DNA from 2 places in the Sporomusa termitida genome. Region 1 is predicted to be linked to the other one. Evidence: a T-box and tRNA genes for the amino acid it is inferred to sense, from the RefSeq annotation. Region 1 holds a T-box; the other holds one or more tRNA genes.
What was found. A T-box is a leader RNA that pairs with one kind of tRNA and senses whether it is charged. The one in region 1 lies ahead of leuS (leucine--tRNA ligase), so its partner is inferred to be a tRNA-Leu.
Positions count from the first base shown of each region.

Region 1 (9,285 bases):
GGGCGATGGCGACGGTTGGCCAGGGGGCCTTGCTGCTATTTATTTATGCAATGGGTTTTTGCCTGCCTTTTTTAATCATGGCCATTGTAATCAACCGTTATTGCAATAAGATTCAGCGGGTGTACCGCTGGCTGCCGCTTATTCAGAAGGCGGCGGGGGGCATATTGATTGCCGTCGGCCTCCTGATTTATTTCGATCTGCTGGCAAAGGGCATGGGTGTGATCTGGGGCATTTTTGGCTAAGGCCGTTATATAAGCTGCCTGACCTTAAAGTTTAGGGCATCACAGGATACCAGATAGTGAGCGGCACCGTTAATCATACCGGTAGCCGCATTTTTTATTGACTCGCCATGGAGGTGACCATAAATGCAGATCGCAGCCTTATATTTAGCAATCAGGCCGGCAAAGCCTGTCTCGGTATTATGGTCATAAAAAGGCGGAAAATGCAGCATCAGGAGTATGCGGGAAAATCCGGCAGTGCGGGCCGCCGCCAGGGAAGCCTCAACCCGCAGCAGCTCCCGGTTAAAAATAGGCTGATCGGCAGTCTTGAACAGCGGGTCCTCCGGGCATGTCCAGCCCCGGCTGCCGCAGATAGCCCATTCACCGGCGCCGGCAAAGCTATTATTGAGAAACTCAATTTTACCCTCTACGGCTTTGGTCATTTTGCTTACCGACTGCCACCAGTAGTCATGATTGCCGCGCACAACAATTTTTCTTCCCGGCAGGCCGGCGATGGCATTCAAATCAGTCAGGGCCTCAGGCAGTTTCATGGCCCAGGAGATGTCACCGGCAATCAGGACAACATCTTCCGGTGCTACCTGCTCCTGCCAGCTTGCTCTGATTTTATCCCAATGGCCTTCCCAGTGCCTGCCAAAAATACTCATTGGCTTCGCCGGCGGCAGGCCTGACAAATGGGTATCGGCTATGGCAAATATCTTCATAATTACAGCTTCCTCGCGTTTATCTTAGTTGATAGTCAAAAGACTGCCGCTCCTCATAGGCCGGAGTGGGCTTTCCCTTCTGAATTTCAGCTATGCTGAAACGGTTCGTTTGTGGCAACACCTGGAATTATTGTATCCAATATTGGTGTGAATAGCAATGCAGAACGCAATAAGTCCGATAAATTGCCCACAGCGGCAGCTTGGCCTAAAGACTGAACAGATCCCGGATCTCGGTTTCATTCATCTTGGTTAGGAAGTTTTCTCCGGGCTTGATCAGGCTGTCAATCAGCTCTTTCTTTTTTTGTTGCAATAGATATATTTTTTCTTCAATTGTATTTTTAGTAATGAGCTTATATACCTGTACCGAATTTTTTTGACCAATCCGGTAGGCCCGGTCTGTGGCCTGATCTTCAACCGCCGGGTTCCACCAAGGGTCATAATGAATGACCATATCGGCCCCGGTCAGATTTAGCCCTGTGCCGCCGGCTTTAAGCGAAATCAGGAAAACTGATTTTTCACCACTGTTAAAAGACCGGACCAGATTGAGTCTCATATCAGCCCTGGTGGCACCATCTAAATAATGGTAACTGATTTTCATGGTCTCCAGTTCCTGCCTGATTAACGACAGCATGCTGGTAAACTGTGAAAATAACAGGACCCGGTGACCGCCGGCTGTTGCATCGCGAATTAATTCCTGCACCATCTCCAGCTTGCCGCTGCCGCCCTGATAGTTTTCAATAAATAAAGAGGGATGACAGCAGATTTGCCTGAGCCTGGTCAGCAGTGATAAGATCTTAATTTGACTCTGTTCAAAGCCATGGACGCTGACCTCGGCTTCAAACTCGGTCTTGGCTTGCAAGAGCCAGGCCGCATATAACCTGGCCTGGGCCGCAGTCATTTCATTCACCATTTTACTCTCGATTTTTTCCGGCAGTTCTTTTAGCACCGCCTTTTTCATGCGCCGCATGATAAATGGCTTAATGTGGCGGTTTAGTTCCTGCAGTGCTTGTTGGTCATTATCTTTGACAATGGGAATTTCGAAGCGGCTCATGAAGGCTTTGTGGGTACGCAAATAGCCGGGCATTAGAAAATCAAAAATTGACCATAATTCTGTCAGTGTGTTTTCAATGGGGGTTCCGGTGAGGGCAAAATAATTTTTAGCTTTAATTTGTTTTACTGACTTAGCATTTAAGGTATTCGGATTTTTTATATGCTGGGCTTCATCAAGGAAGCAATAGTTGAATGTGCGCTGTTGGTATATATCGATATCCCGTTTGATAAGGCCATAGGAGGTGATGACGATATCGGCGTTGTCAATATTCTTAAACTGTTCTAACCGCTCGGCCGGTTGGCCGGCAATTACGGCCGCCTGCAGGCTGGGGGCGAATTTCATTATTTCTTCCCGCCAGTTGTATACGAGTGAGGTCGGGGCAATGACAAGTGACGGACCGGCGGCAGTTTCTTTTTCGGCCAGGATAAAAGCAATCACCTGTAAGGTTTTGCCTAAGCCCATATCGTCGGCCAGAATACCTCCCAGTCCGTAATTTGCCAGCGATTTAAGCCATTTAAAGCCTGTTTTCTGATAATCCCTGAGTTTGCCCTGGATACCTGGCGGTATTGGATACTCAATATCCTGAGGTTCACGAATATCCTGAACCATATGCCGGAAGGCGCTGCTGCGCTCAACCGTAAAGTCCGGCGATTCGCGGGCCAGGCTGTCCAGGTATAAGGCCCGGTATTTTGGCAGTTCCACAACCTGATTTTCCAGGTCAGCCGGACTCAGGCCCAATTCAGTAATCAGGCTGGCGGCTGTTTGGAATTCGGGAACATCAAGGGGAATGAAAGAACCGTCCGGGAGGCGGTGATAGCGCTTCTTTAACCTGTAGGCAGCCAGCAAATCAATTAATTCCTGAGTAGATATATCTTCAAGCTGGAGGGAGAATTCCAGCATGTCTGTTGACTGATTGAGTCTGACGCCGGCGGTAATTTTACCGGCCGGCTTAATTTTAGGCTGGTGCAAGTCCGCGGCATACAGGATCTCGGCCCTGCTCTGCAGTTCCGGCAAGGCCTGATACAAAAAGGTATAAGCAGACGCTTCATCAGCCAGCACCAGCCGGTCGGCCGACCAGGTAAAACCGTACTGCTGAAAAGTATTCAATATTTCTTTTTCCTGGGCGGTAGCGCGGAGCAGCCATTTGCCGGCAAGCGTAGCGTCACCCGGTCCGGTGTCGCCAAAGGGATTTATCATGGTGTCGCCATACCAAAACTCAAGCCGGGCGCTGATGCCGCTGCCGAACCGGTCCAGGTAGATACGTTTTTCCAACTGCTCTTTGTGGAACTTAGCGTAAATGGAATCATCTACTTTTATCGTGGCAATTGTTTCCAGAGCAGGCAGTGCGCCTGACATAAAATCTGACACGGTAGCGGCCGGGATGTGCATTTCAGGCTTTCTGTTTTCGTTAAAACAGTTTAATAACCGCTTGACATAGCTGGCAAACAGAGCATCAACATGGTAAATTGTCTGGCTATGATAGATATACCGGAAATCGGCATCAAGCCCGTAAAATACATCGCCGGCCAGATTCATCGACAGCCGTAAGCCGCCCTCGGCCGCCTTAACCGCCAGGTCAACCGGTGGCCGGCCATGCTGAAGGGTAACACCGGGGATTGTCTGATCATTAATTACGGCTGTAAATGGCTGAGACTGCATGATTTCAAAAAAACGCACAAGACTTGAAGAGAGCAGTTTAAAGCGGCGGGGTTCACTGAGGGCAGAATTGGCGTGAAGCCCGGAGTAGACATGGAAATTCCAGGCCGAACGCTGCTTCTCTTCCTCATAGACAGAGGTAAGCAGGCTGACCAGGGCCGCCGATACCTCATCGAACACAACCTCGTCCGGCTTTAAGGCAAAATTTTTGCCGAAAACTATTGTCTGCCGCGAGTGTAAAGCAGTAAGCAGTTGCGGGATATCCTTCAGAACATACATCCGGTCTGTGCCAATCATGAATTCAAGATAACTTGTCTTTTTATTATTGGCCAAATAAAAGTGATAGACCGGTAATATTTTTGTCAGCGCTGCTTTACCCGGTTTGGCTGTTAGGATATTCTTGCCGGTACCTTGGAAAAAATCCAGAAATTCCCTGAGGGAGCGGGTTAACGTCATAGGGCCGGGAGTACTGAAATATTGCTGCCAGGCGTGCTGGATTTTTTTTAAAACAGCGATAATATGTTTACAGGCACCGTCACAATTATAAAAGGCCGGGCAGTCACAGGCATAATGTTTAATTTTCTGCTGTGGTGAGAACGTCACCGCGACACTATACAGGTGCTGGCCGGCAACCCGGGCGGCAAAAGTACTGTCTTCAGGCAAAAAATTTAGGGTTTTAACCCGGTTACTATGATGATAATGACAACCCCTGATATAGGAGGCGTGAGAATCTGCTTCCGCTTTAATTTTTTCTTCTGTTAACATCCTGGCTCCTTTCCACTTTTTTTGCATCTACTATTAAATTATCTTAATAACGATAAAAATCCTGCCGAGTGATTCCGCTGGCTGGCCGGCAGGCATAGATTATATCGACGGCGTATTCGCTTAGATTATTTGTAAAGCGGGGGTGAACTATGGTTTATCGTAACTCAGGCAGCAGTTTCCGGCAGTTAGTAGCCGGCACTGATGCTAAAGTACCATTAGCAAATGGGAAGTATGTCAGGGGGATTAACTTTGACAATGCGGCCACCACGCCGCCGCTTTGCGCAGTATTAAGTGAGATTAATCAATTTGCTCCCTGGTATGCATCTGTTCATCGTGGCAAAGGCTATAAGTCAATTATATGCTCCGAGCGTTATGAACAAGGCCGCGAGGTTGTCAGGGAGTTTGTCAATGCCGGCCAGCAGGATGTTGTGATTTTTACTAAGAATACGACCGAATCAATCAACATGCTGGCGTATGCCTTAGCCGGCGAGCGAGATCAGGTTGTTTTAACGACCGATATGGAGCATTTAGCCAATGACATGCCCTGGCGGGATAAATTCACTGTCGATTATATCGGTTTAACCAAAGCAGGCAGATTATCTTTACAAAGTCTCGAGTCAAAGCTGCAGCTGCATGCAGGTAAAGTAAAGCTAGTCGCTGTTACCGGCGCTTCCAACGTTACCGGTTATATCAATCCTATTGCAAAAATTGCCCGGCTGGTCCACCAGTACGGCGCCGCAATTTTTGTGGACGGCGCTCAGTGGGTACCGCATATTGCCGTTAATATGCGGCCGCCGGATGCAGCCGAGCATATCGATTACTTAGCATTTTCGGGACACAAAATGTATGCGCCCTTTGGTACCGGGGTTCTTATCGGGCCACAAGCGGCTTTTGCTAAGGCTGTTCCGGTATACCAGGGCGGCGGGGCGGTTGGTTTAGTGTCGCAGGCAACGATTGAATGGGACGCGCCACCGGCCAAATGGGAGGCAGGTACGCCCAACATGATGGGCGTGTTGGCTCTGATTACGGCCATCGAGACTTTGTCCAAGCTAAATCTTAATACGATTCACCGTTATGAACAGCATTTGATTGATTATACCATTGACGGATTACGCACTATCCCCGGGATCACGCTATACAGTATCAGGGACGGGCGGGAAGCCAGGGTAAGTCTGGTATCTTTCAGTCTGGAGGGGCTTCATCACAGCCAGGTGGCGGAAATTCTGTCACAACAAGCCGGTATTGCTGTGCGCAACGGTTTGTTTTGTGCTCACCCTTATGTGGAAAAACTGCTGCGGCTGAGTGCGGAAGAGATCAAATATTATCAAACCCATGATGATAAAAGCCTGCCAGGGTTAGTAAGGGTTAGTTTCGGCCTGTACAATACAATCAATGAAATTAAGATATTTCTGGCAATATTAGCTCATATTGCCGGCCACCGCCAACACTATGCCGATAAGTACAGCTACGTACTGGCACCTAACCGCCCGGGCGATAAAGGCCAACGGGAATATCCCTACTGTTAATGACAAAACCACTTAGATTCCGGTTGGCGGATTCTGAGTGGTTTTGTTGTTTAGCTAACGGAGCATTCATTTACGTATTAGGACTGGCTGATTTAATCCATTCCTCTAACTTGGTCAGGACTTCCGTACGGGCTTCGTCTACCTCTAGCCCGCGCCATTCCTGTCCTGTCTGGCCATCAAACCATAACTCTTTTTGTGAAAAAGTCCCGGTGGGATAGAGTTTTTCTCTGGCCGCATCCATAATCCCATCAAACATGCTTTGTTTGATGTTTTTCCTGATCATGCGGCAACCGGCCTTTTCGGTACTGTCAACCTCTATGCCGTCCGGACCGGCACTAAGCACAACATGGGAAAGCAGCTTGCCCTGCTGGCCGGCGGCGGAAATAGCCTGCTTGGCATATGCGGCGGCCTGCTCCCGCTTAATGCTGTCGTCATTTACGGTGACTCTGACATTGCCGATAATAAGCTTATACATGACACACCTCCTTATGAACTATTGTATGACTGTTTGCCTGATATAGAACAGTTTTTGTCAATACCGGCATAAGTTGACTTTTCAAATGTATTGCTATATAATGGAACATGCAAATCTGGAGAGGCAGAATAGTAAGCCTATATGTACAGTCCAGAGAGCTGGCGGCTGCTGGGAGCCAGTCTGTACTATACCTGAACTCACTGCTGAGGAGCGATTGTGAACTAGTTGCAGCGGTCGTCGCAGGCCTGCGTTACAGGCTAAGGAGTGGATGACTAACAGTCATCAAGCAGGGTGGTATCGCGAGAAATCTCGTCCCTGGCGTTAGCCACGGGACTTTTTTTTACTATCTGTCCAAGGGGGATTGAATTACTCGATGAATGAAAAATATTCGCCGCGCGAGATTGAGTCCAAGTGGCAAAAATTCTGGGTTGACAATGCTGCATTCAGCACTGCTATTAACCGTCAGCGTCCGGAATACTATGTTCTGGAAATGTTTCCTTATCCTTCAGGCAACCTGCACATGGGGCATGTACGTAATTACTCAATTGGTGATGTTGTTGCCAGATTTAAGGTAATGCAAGGCTATAATGTGCTGCATCCTATGGGCTGGGATGCTTTTGGCATGCCTGCTGAAAACGCCGCTATCAAGCATGGCATTCATCCATCGTCCTGGACATGGGACAATATTGCCAACATGCGCCGCCAACAGCAAGAACTGGGTTTATCTTATGACTGGGACCGGGAAGTGGCTACCTGCCATCCCCATTATTATCACTGGACCCAGTGGTTGTTTTTGCTGTTCCTGGAACGGGGACTGGCCTATAAGAAGAAGGCTGCTGTAAACTGGTGTAATGACTGTAATACGGTATTGGCCAATGAGCAGGTTGTTGATGGCCGCTGCTGGCGCTGTGACTCGGTTGTTATCAAAAAAGATCTTGAACAATGGTTCTTTAAAATAACAGATTATGCCGATCGTCTCCTGGCTGACCTGGCTGACCTGAAGGGCTGGCCTGAGCGTGTTAAAACCATGCAGGAGAACTGGATCGGCCGCAGTGAAGGGGCTGAATTCAGCTTTGCCGTGCCTGAGATTGATGAGAAAATTTCTGTATATACGACCAGGCATGACACGGTTTTCGGTGTAAGCTATATTGTCCTGGCACCGGAACATGCGCTGGTGGACAAGCTGATCGCAGGCAAAACGGAAGCCGCGGCTGTTAAAGCCTTTATTGAGCGGGTCCGGGGCCAGAGCGAGATTGCCCGCACCTCCAATGAAACGGAAAAAGAGGGAATTTTTACCGGCGCCTACGCACTCCATCCCTTTACCGGCGAGCAAGTGCCGGTCTGGGTGGCAAACTATGTCCTGGTTGAATACGGCACCGGCGCTGTTATGGGGGTACCGGCTCACGACCAGCGCGACTGGGAGTTTGCCGGCAAGTACGGATTGACCAAAAAGGTGGTCGTTCAGCCAACCGGCAAAGAGCTTACCCTGAGTGAAATGACCGGGGCGTTTGACGGCCAGGGCACGATGGTGAATTCCGGCGAGTTCAGCGGTCTGGATAACGAAGCAGGTAAGGTTAAAATTGCTCAGTGGCTGGAAAAACAGGGGATTGGCAAACGCCGTGTCAACTACCGGCTGCGGGACTGGCTTATTTCCCGCCAGCGTTACTGGGGGGCTCCCATTCCGGTTATTTATTGTCCGGTCTGCGGCACAGTACCGGTGCCCAAAGACCAGCTGCCTGTTTTATTGCCGGAAAACGTTGATTTCTCCAGTGGATCTGTATCGCCGCTGGCCAAAGCGGAAGAGTTTATCAACTGTACCTGCCCTAAGTGTGGCGGCAAGGCGCGGCGGGAAACAGATACCATGGATACTTTTATTTGTTCCTCCTGGTATTATTTCCGCTATACCAGCCCGCATAGCACCGATGAACCGTTCAATCCGGACAAAGCCAATTACTGGATGCCTGTGGACCAGTATATCGGCGGTATTGAGCATGCTATCCTGCATCTTTTATACTCGCGCTTTTTTACCAAGGTATTAAAGGACGCCGGTTTGGTTAATGTCAATGAACCGTTTAAGAACCTGCTGACCCAGGGGATGGTTATTAAAGACGGGGCTAAAATGTCGAAGTCCAAAGGCAATGTTGTTTCACCGGAGGAGATTATCGGCAAATACGGTGCCGACACGGCCCGTTTATTTATTCTGTTTGCGGCGCCGCCGGAACGTGATCTGGAATGGAGTGACCAGGGGGTTGAGGGGGCGTACCGGTTCCTGGGCCGGTTATGGCGGATTGTCGGCTACTATGCACCGCTGGTTAAAGCGGAGGCAGAAAGTGCCTATGATCCGAAGCAGCTCGGCAAAGAAGAGAAAACCCTGCGCCGTATCCTGCACACAACCATCAAGCGGGTAACCGAAGATATTGGACAAAGATTTAATTTCAATACCGCGATTAGCGCCATTATGGAACTGGTCAATGCGATGTATGCGCTAAAAGAGCAGGGCGTACCCCCGCAACCGGGTCTGGCCCGGGAAGTTGTGTCAGGACTCCTAAAAATGCTGGCGCCGTTTGCACCGCACATAACCGAGGAACTGTGGCTCGAAACCATAGCTGAGGGCAGTGTGCACAAGCAGACCTGGCCAACCTTTGAGGCGGCAGCCCTGGAAGTGGAAGAGGTAGAAATAGTACTGCAGATCAACGGCAAGGTTCGTGACAAAGTTGTTGTTCCGGTCGGATTGAGTGCTAAAGACCTGGAAAAAACAGCCCTTGGACAGGAAAAAGTGCAGGCGCTTATTGCTGGCAAGCAGGTGGTTAAAGTAATATCCGTGCCGCAGAAACTGGTTAATATTGTTGTAAAATAGCAATAATAATATGAG
Region 1 covers NZ_CP036259.1:1,654,670-1,663,954, forward strand. The annotation lists gene SPTER_RS07335 (cytochrome c biogenesis CcdA family protein) at 1-242, shown strand, start outside; gene SPTER_RS07340 (metallophosphoesterase) at 248-940, opposite strand; gene SPTER_RS07345 (DEAD/DEAH box helicase) at 1,146-4,439, opposite strand; gene SPTER_RS07350 (aminotransferase class V-fold PLP-dependent enzyme) at 4,562-5,938, shown strand; gene SPTER_RS07355 (hypothetical protein) at 6,009-6,413, opposite strand; T-box leader at 6,523-6,733, shown strand; gene leuS (leucine--tRNA ligase) at 6,787-9,270, shown strand.

Region 2 (9,285 bases), 640 kb from region 1:
ATAGTATGGAAGCCGATAAGATCAGCGCCAAGCAAGCCTTCTAAAATAGCCGCCCCCCAGCGGCGGGGCAGTTGACGAAAAATTTCGTAGTCCGGGAATGGGATATGCAAAAAAAAGCCGATTGGAGCATCAGGCATTCGCTCCCGCAGCATTGCCGGCAACAGCATAAGATGGTAGTCATGAATCCAGATTACATCACCGGGGCGGGCAATCCGGCAGACGGCTTCACAAAAAACCTTATTCACTGCCACATATTGCTCCCAGAGATCATCCTCAAATCTAGTCAGACTAAAAAAATAATGAAATAGCGGCCAGATTGTCTTGTTGCAAAACCCGAGATAAAATTTATCCATAGTGACTTCATCCAAAAAGACCGGACTGGCACTAAAATCCTGAGATAAACGCTCACTGATCAACTGTTGGTCCTCAACATCAACCGATATTCCAGGCCAGCCTATCCAAACCGAATCTTTCTCAGAAAAGGTGGTATCCTGTAAAGAGTTAAAATAGGCGCTGAAACCGGAAACAAGCCCCCCTACACTCTCTTTAAAAATGTACCCCTCCTGCTTTTTATCAATTGTAACAGGCAGACGGTTGGATACTACCAACAGACGCTTAATGTCTGATTTATTGTCCATCTCCTTCACCTCCATAATTTGCGGTTACACAGGTAACCTTGGCTTATCAAACTCAATTGACCATAACAAGCCACTCAGGGCAATGCCAATCCAGGTCGGACGATTTTTCAATTCAGCTACTACTTGATAGAGACCCCGCTGCAACAGAAATACATCCAGCAAAACCTCTAATTGCTGCCGGTCAACCGGCAACAGGCCAGTATCTTTGACAGAGTTTACATATCCTCTAAGAAAAGAGGCGGCGGCCCAATTGTACCAGGACTGACTCCAGCGTTGGAGAAGTTCCTGGTTTTCTGTTGAAACCTCGATGCCCGGTACGATTCCCAGATGAATAGCCTGTGAAGCACAATACAAGGAATGCAGCATGCTTGCCACATCCAGCAGCGGTGAACGTTTCAAGCGCCGTTCACTAAGCGGACGTTCCGGGTTGCCCTCAAAATCAATAATCATATAGTCATGGCCTGTATATAACAGCTGCTCCAACCGGTAGTCGCCATGACATCTGATCCGTGCGGCATTGAATTCCATTACTTTCATATTTTCTATCCGCCGCATGACTTCCTGTTCATATTCAAGAATCTTAGCTGCTAGCAGTTGATCCTCCTGCTCGAGAGAGGGCATTTGTTTTTTCAGAAGCCACTTGACACCGCTTAACTCCTGGGCTACCCCGTGGTATAGTGCCTGACGGTGAAAATCATTGAATGGTTCTGGCGTAAATTCCAGCTGATCGCCCCCACCGGCCAGGGCAATATGCATTTCCCCGGTCCGTAAACCTAACTGTACCAGAGATTCCAGATACGCTCCCGTCATTTGGCTTACATCATCAGGAATCGCTTTTTCCACTGCCGCCCAAAAGGGGACTGGCAATAACGGCGGCTGACGACTGCTTAAAATACGCTCATAAAAATCCCCCAGGTGATCCAGCACACAATCCCAGGCAGTGCCACGATGTGGTACAAACTGCTGCAAGACAGCGATCGTAGTCACCTCATTACGGTCATTAAAATATTCCATCGAGCCGTGCACTTTAGGAGCGTAACCAAATCCGATCTCGGAGAAATGCCGCAATATCTCCAGATCCGGATTAATGCCGGTCTCTATTTTTCTAAATATTTTAAGAACAAACAATGGTTTAAACAATATAGAGCTGTTATTATGCTCATTAGCCAGTGTTTGTGAATCCGGAATTGTCCGGTTCTCTTTCACAAGCACCCTAAAATATTTGCTGTGTTTGGAAACCATTTCACCTGCTTGCCCCTTTAATTTGCGCCGCTTGTCAATTACTGCCCACATAGTCTGATGAAATTTTTTATCATCACTAACTTCGTATAACAAACGTTCTTCCTCTTCCTTGCGGACGCGGAGGATGACCCTGCAGACAGCGGGTCTCCCGCCCAGTTCATCTGCAGCTTTCAGCGCCAAATTAAGCAAATATACCTCCGGACTGCCCTCCAGATATTCCACGCTAATAAATACCATCTGGGCACTCGTATCAGGCAGCGGAATAAATTCACGGGCTGTTACCGCCTTAATTGTTTGGCCTTTACCGCCAAACCAGCTACAGGCATTTAAATAGGCTGAAAAAGCCTCTGTCAGCTCATGCTGCAGGGCTCGCCCAAATAGGTCACCCCAGTCTTTGACGGTTATCACCGGTGATAATTCAACAGAACCGGTACATAAAGGCCGCAGCTGCAGGCTGCGTGGCTCCTCCAACGTGAACCAAAAGAAAGTGTGTGGGCCTAACGAAACAAAATAAAGCTCCTCATTTATGGCCGGAAATGGTGTCCTGCCAATCATTTCAACAGGAACCAATCCCTGGTAGTTTGTCAGATCAAGTTGTGCATAGGTTACAAACCGTGACAAATTGGCAACAACCAGAATTGTTTCATTCTCATAGTGGCGGACAAAAGCCAGTACTTTGCGATTGTCCGACTCAATAAACTCCATAGTGCCTCGGCCAAAAGCCTTGTAGCGCTTACGCAAGGCAATAAGACGCCTCATCCACCAGAGCAGGGAACTTGGTTCGTTCTGCTGAGACTCAACATTCACGGCCGCATAATGATATTCAGCGTCTGCCACCACCGGTAAATACAAGCGCTGAGAGCTAGTCCAGGAGAAACCGGCATTGCGGTCAGCGCTCCACTGCATGGGTGTACGTACTCCATCACGGTCACCGAGGTAAATGTTATCTCCCATGCCGATTTCATCGCCATAATAAATAATCGGCGACCCCGGCAATGAAAATAATAACCCGTTCATCAACTCTATGCGGCGGCGATTATCCCCCAATAACGGTGCCAGCCGGCGCCGAATTCCCAAATTAATCCTGGCCCGGGAATCCTTGGCATACATACGGTACATATAATCACGATCCTCATCAGTGACCATTTCCAAGGTCAATTCATCGTGATTCCGCAAAAATATAGCCCACTGGCAAGTATCTGGTATGGGTGGTGTACGCCGGATTATTTCAATAAGCGGAAAGCTGTCTTCCATTCCCAGTGACATGAACAAACGCGGCATGATAGGGAAATGGTACACCATATGACATTCATTGCCCTCATTAAAATAAGGAATGACGTTTTCCGGCCATTGATTTACCTCAGCCAATAACATCCTGTCAGGATATTTTTCGTCAATATATTTGCGAAGATATTTTAAAAACGCGTGAGTTTCCGGCAAATTATCGCAACTGGTCCCTTCTCTTTCATATAAATAACCAACCGCATCCAGCCTGAAACCGTCAACACCGAGGCGCAGCCAAAAATCGACCGTTTTTAAAATCTCCCGGCGAACATCCGGACTATCATAATTCAAGTCCGGCTGGTGAGGATAAAAGCGATGCCAGTAATAAGCCTGGGCCACAGAATCCCATGTCCAATTTGATGACGCAAAATCATTGAAGATAACCCTGGCACCATTAAACTTATCGGTTGTATCGCTCCACACATAGTAATTACGCCAGCGGCTACCAGGCGGAGATGTCCTGGCCCTTTGAAACCACGGGTGTTGATCAGACGTATGGTTCAGCACTAAGTCAGTAATCAAACGAATGCCCCGTGCATGAGCCTCCTGGAGGAAAACACGAAAATCATTCATATTTCCGTACAGGGAATTAATCTTTAAATAATCGGAAATGTCATACCCATCATCCCGCAAGGGTGATGGATAAAATGGTAACAACCAAAGTGTGGTTACACCCAGGTCAGCGAGATAATCCAATTTATCAATCAATCCCCGGAAATCACCAATACCGTCACCATTGCTGTCATAAAAGGCCTTGACATGCAATTGATATATAATGGCATCTTTATACCAAAACAGCTGACTCTCCTGATGCATCTTATTATTTTTCATTATTCATCTCCCTTCACATCTTATGGCACTGCCTGTTGTTTACCTATATATTATCTTCTGTACATTGACAATATAATCCTGCTAAATGTAAACACTGTATATTCCTGGAATCATTTTTAAAGGAAAAAAAGACTTCGCATGACTGCGAAGTCTTTTAATTACTGGTGCCGAGGACCGGAATCGAACCGGTACGGAAATTTCTTTCCGACGGATTTTAAGTCCGTTGCGTCTGCCAGTTCCGCCACCCCGGCATAAATTTTGGAGGCGACACCCAGATTTGAACTGGGGAATAGAGGTTTTGCAGACCTCTGCCTTACCACTTGGCTATGTCGCCGTCACTATGGAGCGGAAAACGAGATTCGAACTCGCGACCCTCGCCTTGGCAAGGCGATGCTCTACCGCTGAGCTACTTCCGCAAAATGGTGCCTCAGGACAGAATCGAACTGTCGACACGAGGATTTTCAGTCCTCTGCTCTACCGACTGAGCTACCGAGGCGTGTGCAGCTGTCTATAAACGCCCATCTGCGTTGTTGCTCCTGCGATCCGTTGCTCAACGTACTCCGTGTACGCCTCCGCTACGGTTCTCGTCGCGCCTAGCATATGGACATTTCTAGCCACCCGCAGGGAACTAAGGAAAGATGGCGACCCTGAACGGATTTGAACCGTCGATCTCCGCCGTGACAGGGCGGCATGTTAGACCGCTACACCACAGGGCCGCTTATTCGATTTTCGACTCTAGATCTTCGATGTTCGATTTCTATCGAATGTCGAAAGTCGAGGTATCGACTATCGAGAATGGTGGGCGATGACGGGATCGAACCGCCGACATCCTGCTTGTAAGGCAGGCGCTCTCCCGGCTGAGCTAATCGCCCATATTAATTTTGATATCGAGAAAGGAGGTTCTTCGCTACCGCTCAGAACTAAGCGATTCGCACAGATTTCCGCGTCGCTGCGCTCCTAAAAATCTGGCTCTCTGCTTATCACACAGGTTCTCATTTCGTCTATCGACTCGTGAGAACCTGGTTCGCTGCTTATGGTGACCCGTAAGGGAATCGAACCCTTGATACCGCCGTGAAAGGGCGGTGTCTTAACCGCTTGACCAACGGGCCGAATTTACGTGACCTAATTATTGTACCAGATAACATAATATTATGCAATAGTATTTTTGATTTTATGGAAAAAACTCAGTAAGATATTCTCAATCCTTAATTGCTGGCCGGCAGCCAGCCATACAGGCGGTAGTGATTGAACTTATTCGAAATAATCGCAATAAAGGCTTCCCAGACCCTAGTTTGGGAAGCCTCGGAGTTCATTGGTGACCCACCCGCGACTCGAACGCGGGACACCCTGATTAAAAGTCAGGTGCTCTACCGACTGAGCTAGTAGGTCAAAAGCATACTCCCATTGAATCAATATGCAACAGGAGACAATCCAAAACAGCACAGCAGCTACCAAGGTTTGGCAGGGGCGGCTGGACTCGAACCAACGCATAACGGAGTCAAAGTCCGTTGCCTTACCGACTTGGCGACGCCCCTATTAATAGGTGAACATCTCGTTAGAGTATGTTCCCTAAAAACTTCACAGAAGATAAGCAGAGAACCAGGTTATTAGGAGCGTTAGCGACGCTAGAACCTGCGTGAATCGCTTAGTTCCAAGCGGAGCGCGGAACCTCCTTATTACTCTTGTTCCCGCTACAATTAGGATTATCAATGATACCTCTAACTAAGCGACTCACGCAACTTCCCGGTTCGCCTTTCGGCTCGCGGCAAGCTGGTTCGCTGCTTATGTTTGCACGTCGTGCAAAACGAGGGTTTAAGTCAAGTCCTCGGCCTATTAGTACCAGTCCGCTCCATGAATTGCTCCACTTCCACTCCTGGCCTATCAACCTTGTCTTCTTCAAGGGGCCTTACTTCTTGCGAATGACAGACCTCATCTTAAGGCTGGTTTCACGCTTAGATGCTTTCAGCGTTTATCCTTTCCGGACGTAGCTACCCAGCTCTACCCCTGGCGGGATAACTGGTACACCAGCGGTCCGTCCACTCCGGTCCTCTCGTACTAGGAGCAGTTCCTTTCAAGTCTCTTACGCCCGCGATGGATAGGGACCGAACTGTCTCACGACGTTCTGAACCCAGCTCACGTACCACTTTAATGGGCGAACAGCCCAACCCTTGGGACCTACTTCAGCCCCAGGATGTGATGAGCCGACATCGAGGTGCCAAACCTCCCCGTCGATATGGACTCTTGGGAGAGATTAGCCTGTTATCCCCAGGGTAGCTTTTATCCGTTGAGCGATGGCCCTTCCACTCGGTACCACCGGATCACTAAGCCCGACTTTCGTCCCTGCTCGACTTGTCTGTCTTGCAGTCAAGCTCCCTTCTGCCTTTACACTCTTCGCGCGATTTCCAGCCGCGCTGAGGGAACCTTTGGGCGCCTCCGTTACTCTTTCGGAGGCGACCGCCCCAGTCAAACTGCCCGCCTGACACTGTCCTCAGTTTCGTTACTCCTTGAGTTAGAACTCCAGTAAATAAAGGGTGGTATCCCAACATCGACTCCATACAGACTTGCGTCCACACTTCCTAGTCTCCCACCTATCCTGTACATCATTTACCAAAACTCAATGTCAGGTTGCAGTAAAGCTCCATGGGGTCTTTCTGTCCAGTCGCGGGTAACCTGCATCTTCACAGGTATTTCAATTTCACCGGGTCCCTCGTTGAGACAGTGCCCAAGTCGTTACACCTTTCGTGCGGGTCGGAACTTACCCGACAAGGAATTTCGCTACCTTAGGACCGTTATAGTTACGGCCGCCGTTTACCGGGGCTTCAATTCAAACCTTCGATTGCTCTAAGCTCTCCTCTTAACCTTCCGGCACCGGGCAGGTGTCAGCACCTATACGTCAGCTTTCGCTTTAGCAGGCACCTGTGTTTGTGGTAAACAGTCGCTTGGGCCTCTTTTTTGCAACTCATTCCCGCTTCGTTCGCTTCTGATCTACACGGTTTACAAGCTCCCCTTTTCCCGAAGTTACGGGGACATTTTGCCGAGTTCCTTAACGAGGGTTCTCCCGCGCACCTTAGGATTCTCTCCCCGCCTACCTGTGTCGGTTTACGGTACGGGCACCTGGTCTCTCACTAGAAGCTTTTCTTGACAGTCTGGGATCAGCAATTTCGCCATTATCTCTAACAGCTGCCCATCACTCCTCAGGTTTTAGCATCACGGATTTGCCTGTGATGCACCCTACAAGCTTAGACGCGAATTTCCATCCTCGCGCTTGCCTACCCTCCTGTGTCACTCCCTCGCTCAATCGATTCCAGGTGGTACTGGACTTTTTACCAGTTGTCCATCGCCTACGCTTTTCGCCTCGGCTTAGGGCCCGACTAACTCTGAGCGGACGATCCTTCCTCAGAAATCCTTAGGCTTTCGGTGGACAAGATTCTCACTTGTCTTTTCGCTACTCATACCGGCATTCTCACTTCTATACTCTCCAGCACTCCTTACGGTATACCTTCTCCGGGTATAGAACGCTCCCCTACCCATTCCGTTAGGAATGCCATAGCTTCGGTTCCGTACTTTAGCCCCGGACATCTTCGGCGCAGCGACACTCGACCAGTGAGCTATTACGCACTCTTTCAATGGTGGCTGCTTCTAAGCCAACATCCTGGTTGTTTTTGTATCTCCACATCCTTTGCCACTTAGTACGGCATTCGGGACCTTAGCTGATGGTCTGGGCTGTTTCCCTCTTGACCACGGGTCTTATCACTCGTAGTCTGACTCCCAGGGTTCGAGTACATCCATTCGTAGTTTGACAAGGTTCAGTAACCCATTAGGCCCCTAGCCCTATCAGTGCTCTACCGTCTGTACTTAATTTCCTGAGGCTAGCCCTAAAGCTATTTCGGGGAGAACCAGCTATCTCCGCGTTCGATTGGCATTTCACCCCTATCCACAACTCATCCCAAAGCTTTTCAACGCTCACGGGTTCGGTCCTCCACGCATTTTTACCTGCGCTTCAACCTGGCCATGGATAGATCACTGCGGTTTCGGGTCTACAATATCCAACTTTCGCCCTCTTTAGACTCGCTTTCGCTTCGGCTCCGTGTCTGCCACTTAACCTTGCTGGATACTGTAACTCGCCGGTTCATTCTTCAATAGGCACGCCGTCAGCCGCATACGGGCCTTCGACTGCTTGTAGGCATACGGTTTCAGGTTCTCTTTCACTCCCCTCCCGGGGTGCTTTTCACCTTTCCCTCACGGTACTATGCGCTATCGGTCGCCACGAGTATTTTGCCTTGGAGGGTGGTCCCCCCTGCTTCCCACAGGGTTCCTCGTGTCCCGTGGTACTCTGGATTCTGACCCTCAAACTCTGCTTTTCGCCTACAGGGTTGTTACCTTCTGCGACTCATCTTTCCAGATGCTTCGGCTAAGCCTGGTTTGATTGTTGCCAGTCCTCAACCCCTGTTTGGATGTTGGATGTTAGATTTTAGATGTTGGAAGTCTAAGAATATTTTACGTTCCTTTTATCCAATGTCCAATGTCTAAACTCCAACATCCAAACAGGTTTGGGCTCTTCCCCGTTCGCTCGCCGCTACTTAGGGAATCTCGTTTGATTACTTTTCCTCCGGGTACTTAGATGTTTCAGTTCCCCGGGTGCCCTCCTAACTTGCGTTAGGTAATGGTGCATGACCACCATTGGGTTCCCCCATTCGGAGACTCATGGATCAGGGCCTGCTTGCGGCTCCCCATGACTTTTCGCAGCTTACCGCGTCCTTCTTCGGCTCTTGGCGCCTAGGCATCCACCATATGCCCTATATAACTTGACTTTTGCTGCAAAGCTGCAACTGTCTATCGCGCATCATCTGCTTCGTTGTCAGTCCGGGCACTCTCTTCGACGTACTTCCAGTACGACTCCGTTCGCGTCCTCCCTCCGCCTAGCATCTGATACACGCTAGCCAGTTTCGCCTCAACTTAAACTTTGCTTGTGCTAGGTTTAAGTTTGTTAAATAAATCCTAATTGCGCTTCGTTAAGTTACTTCTACATATTTGCATATGAGAGGTAATTTTACTTTTGCTTTCTTCTGTGCAGTTTTCAAGGAACATGTTTTCAGGAATATCTATGTTAGCATCGTTGCTTGTGTTCTGCAACAAGTAACTTTTGGCAACACAGCCATTCCCTCAAAACCAAACAATGTAAAGGGATACTACAGCAAGCACATAAGCTCCGTCTAGTATCTAATGCATCTGCCAAATGTACCGACCTTGGAAGTAGTTTGGGGGTTACCCCAAACGGTTCTCCCTAGAA
Region 2 covers NZ_CP036259.1:1,013,692-1,022,976, reverse strand. The annotation lists gene SPTER_RS04590 (bifunctional alpha,alpha-trehalose-phosphate synthase (UDP-forming)/trehalose-phosphatase) at 1-638, opposite strand, end outside; gene treS (maltose alpha-D-glucosyltransferase) at 663-3,995, opposite strand; tRNA gene SPTER_RS04580 (tRNA-Leu) at 4,158-4,246, opposite strand; tRNA gene SPTER_RS04575 (tRNA-Cys) at 4,255-4,329, opposite strand; tRNA gene SPTER_RS04570 (tRNA-Gly) at 4,337-4,411, opposite strand; tRNA gene SPTER_RS04565 (tRNA-Phe) at 4,416-4,491, opposite strand; tRNA gene SPTER_RS04560 (tRNA-Asp) at 4,635-4,711, opposite strand; tRNA gene SPTER_RS04555 (tRNA-Val) at 4,792-4,867, opposite strand; tRNA gene SPTER_RS04550 (tRNA-Glu) at 5,030-5,104, opposite strand; tRNA gene SPTER_RS04545 (tRNA-Lys) at 5,309-5,384, opposite strand; tRNA gene SPTER_RS04540 (tRNA-Gln) at 5,455-5,530, opposite strand; rRNA gene SPTER_RS04535 (23S ribosomal RNA) at 5,809-8,806, opposite strand; rRNA gene SPTER_RS04530 (16S ribosomal RNA) at 9,284-9,285, opposite strand, start outside.
Region 2: it has a tRNA-Leu gene. The T-box ahead of leuS (leucine--tRNA ligase) is inferred to sense a tRNA for this amino acid. The anticodon was not compared.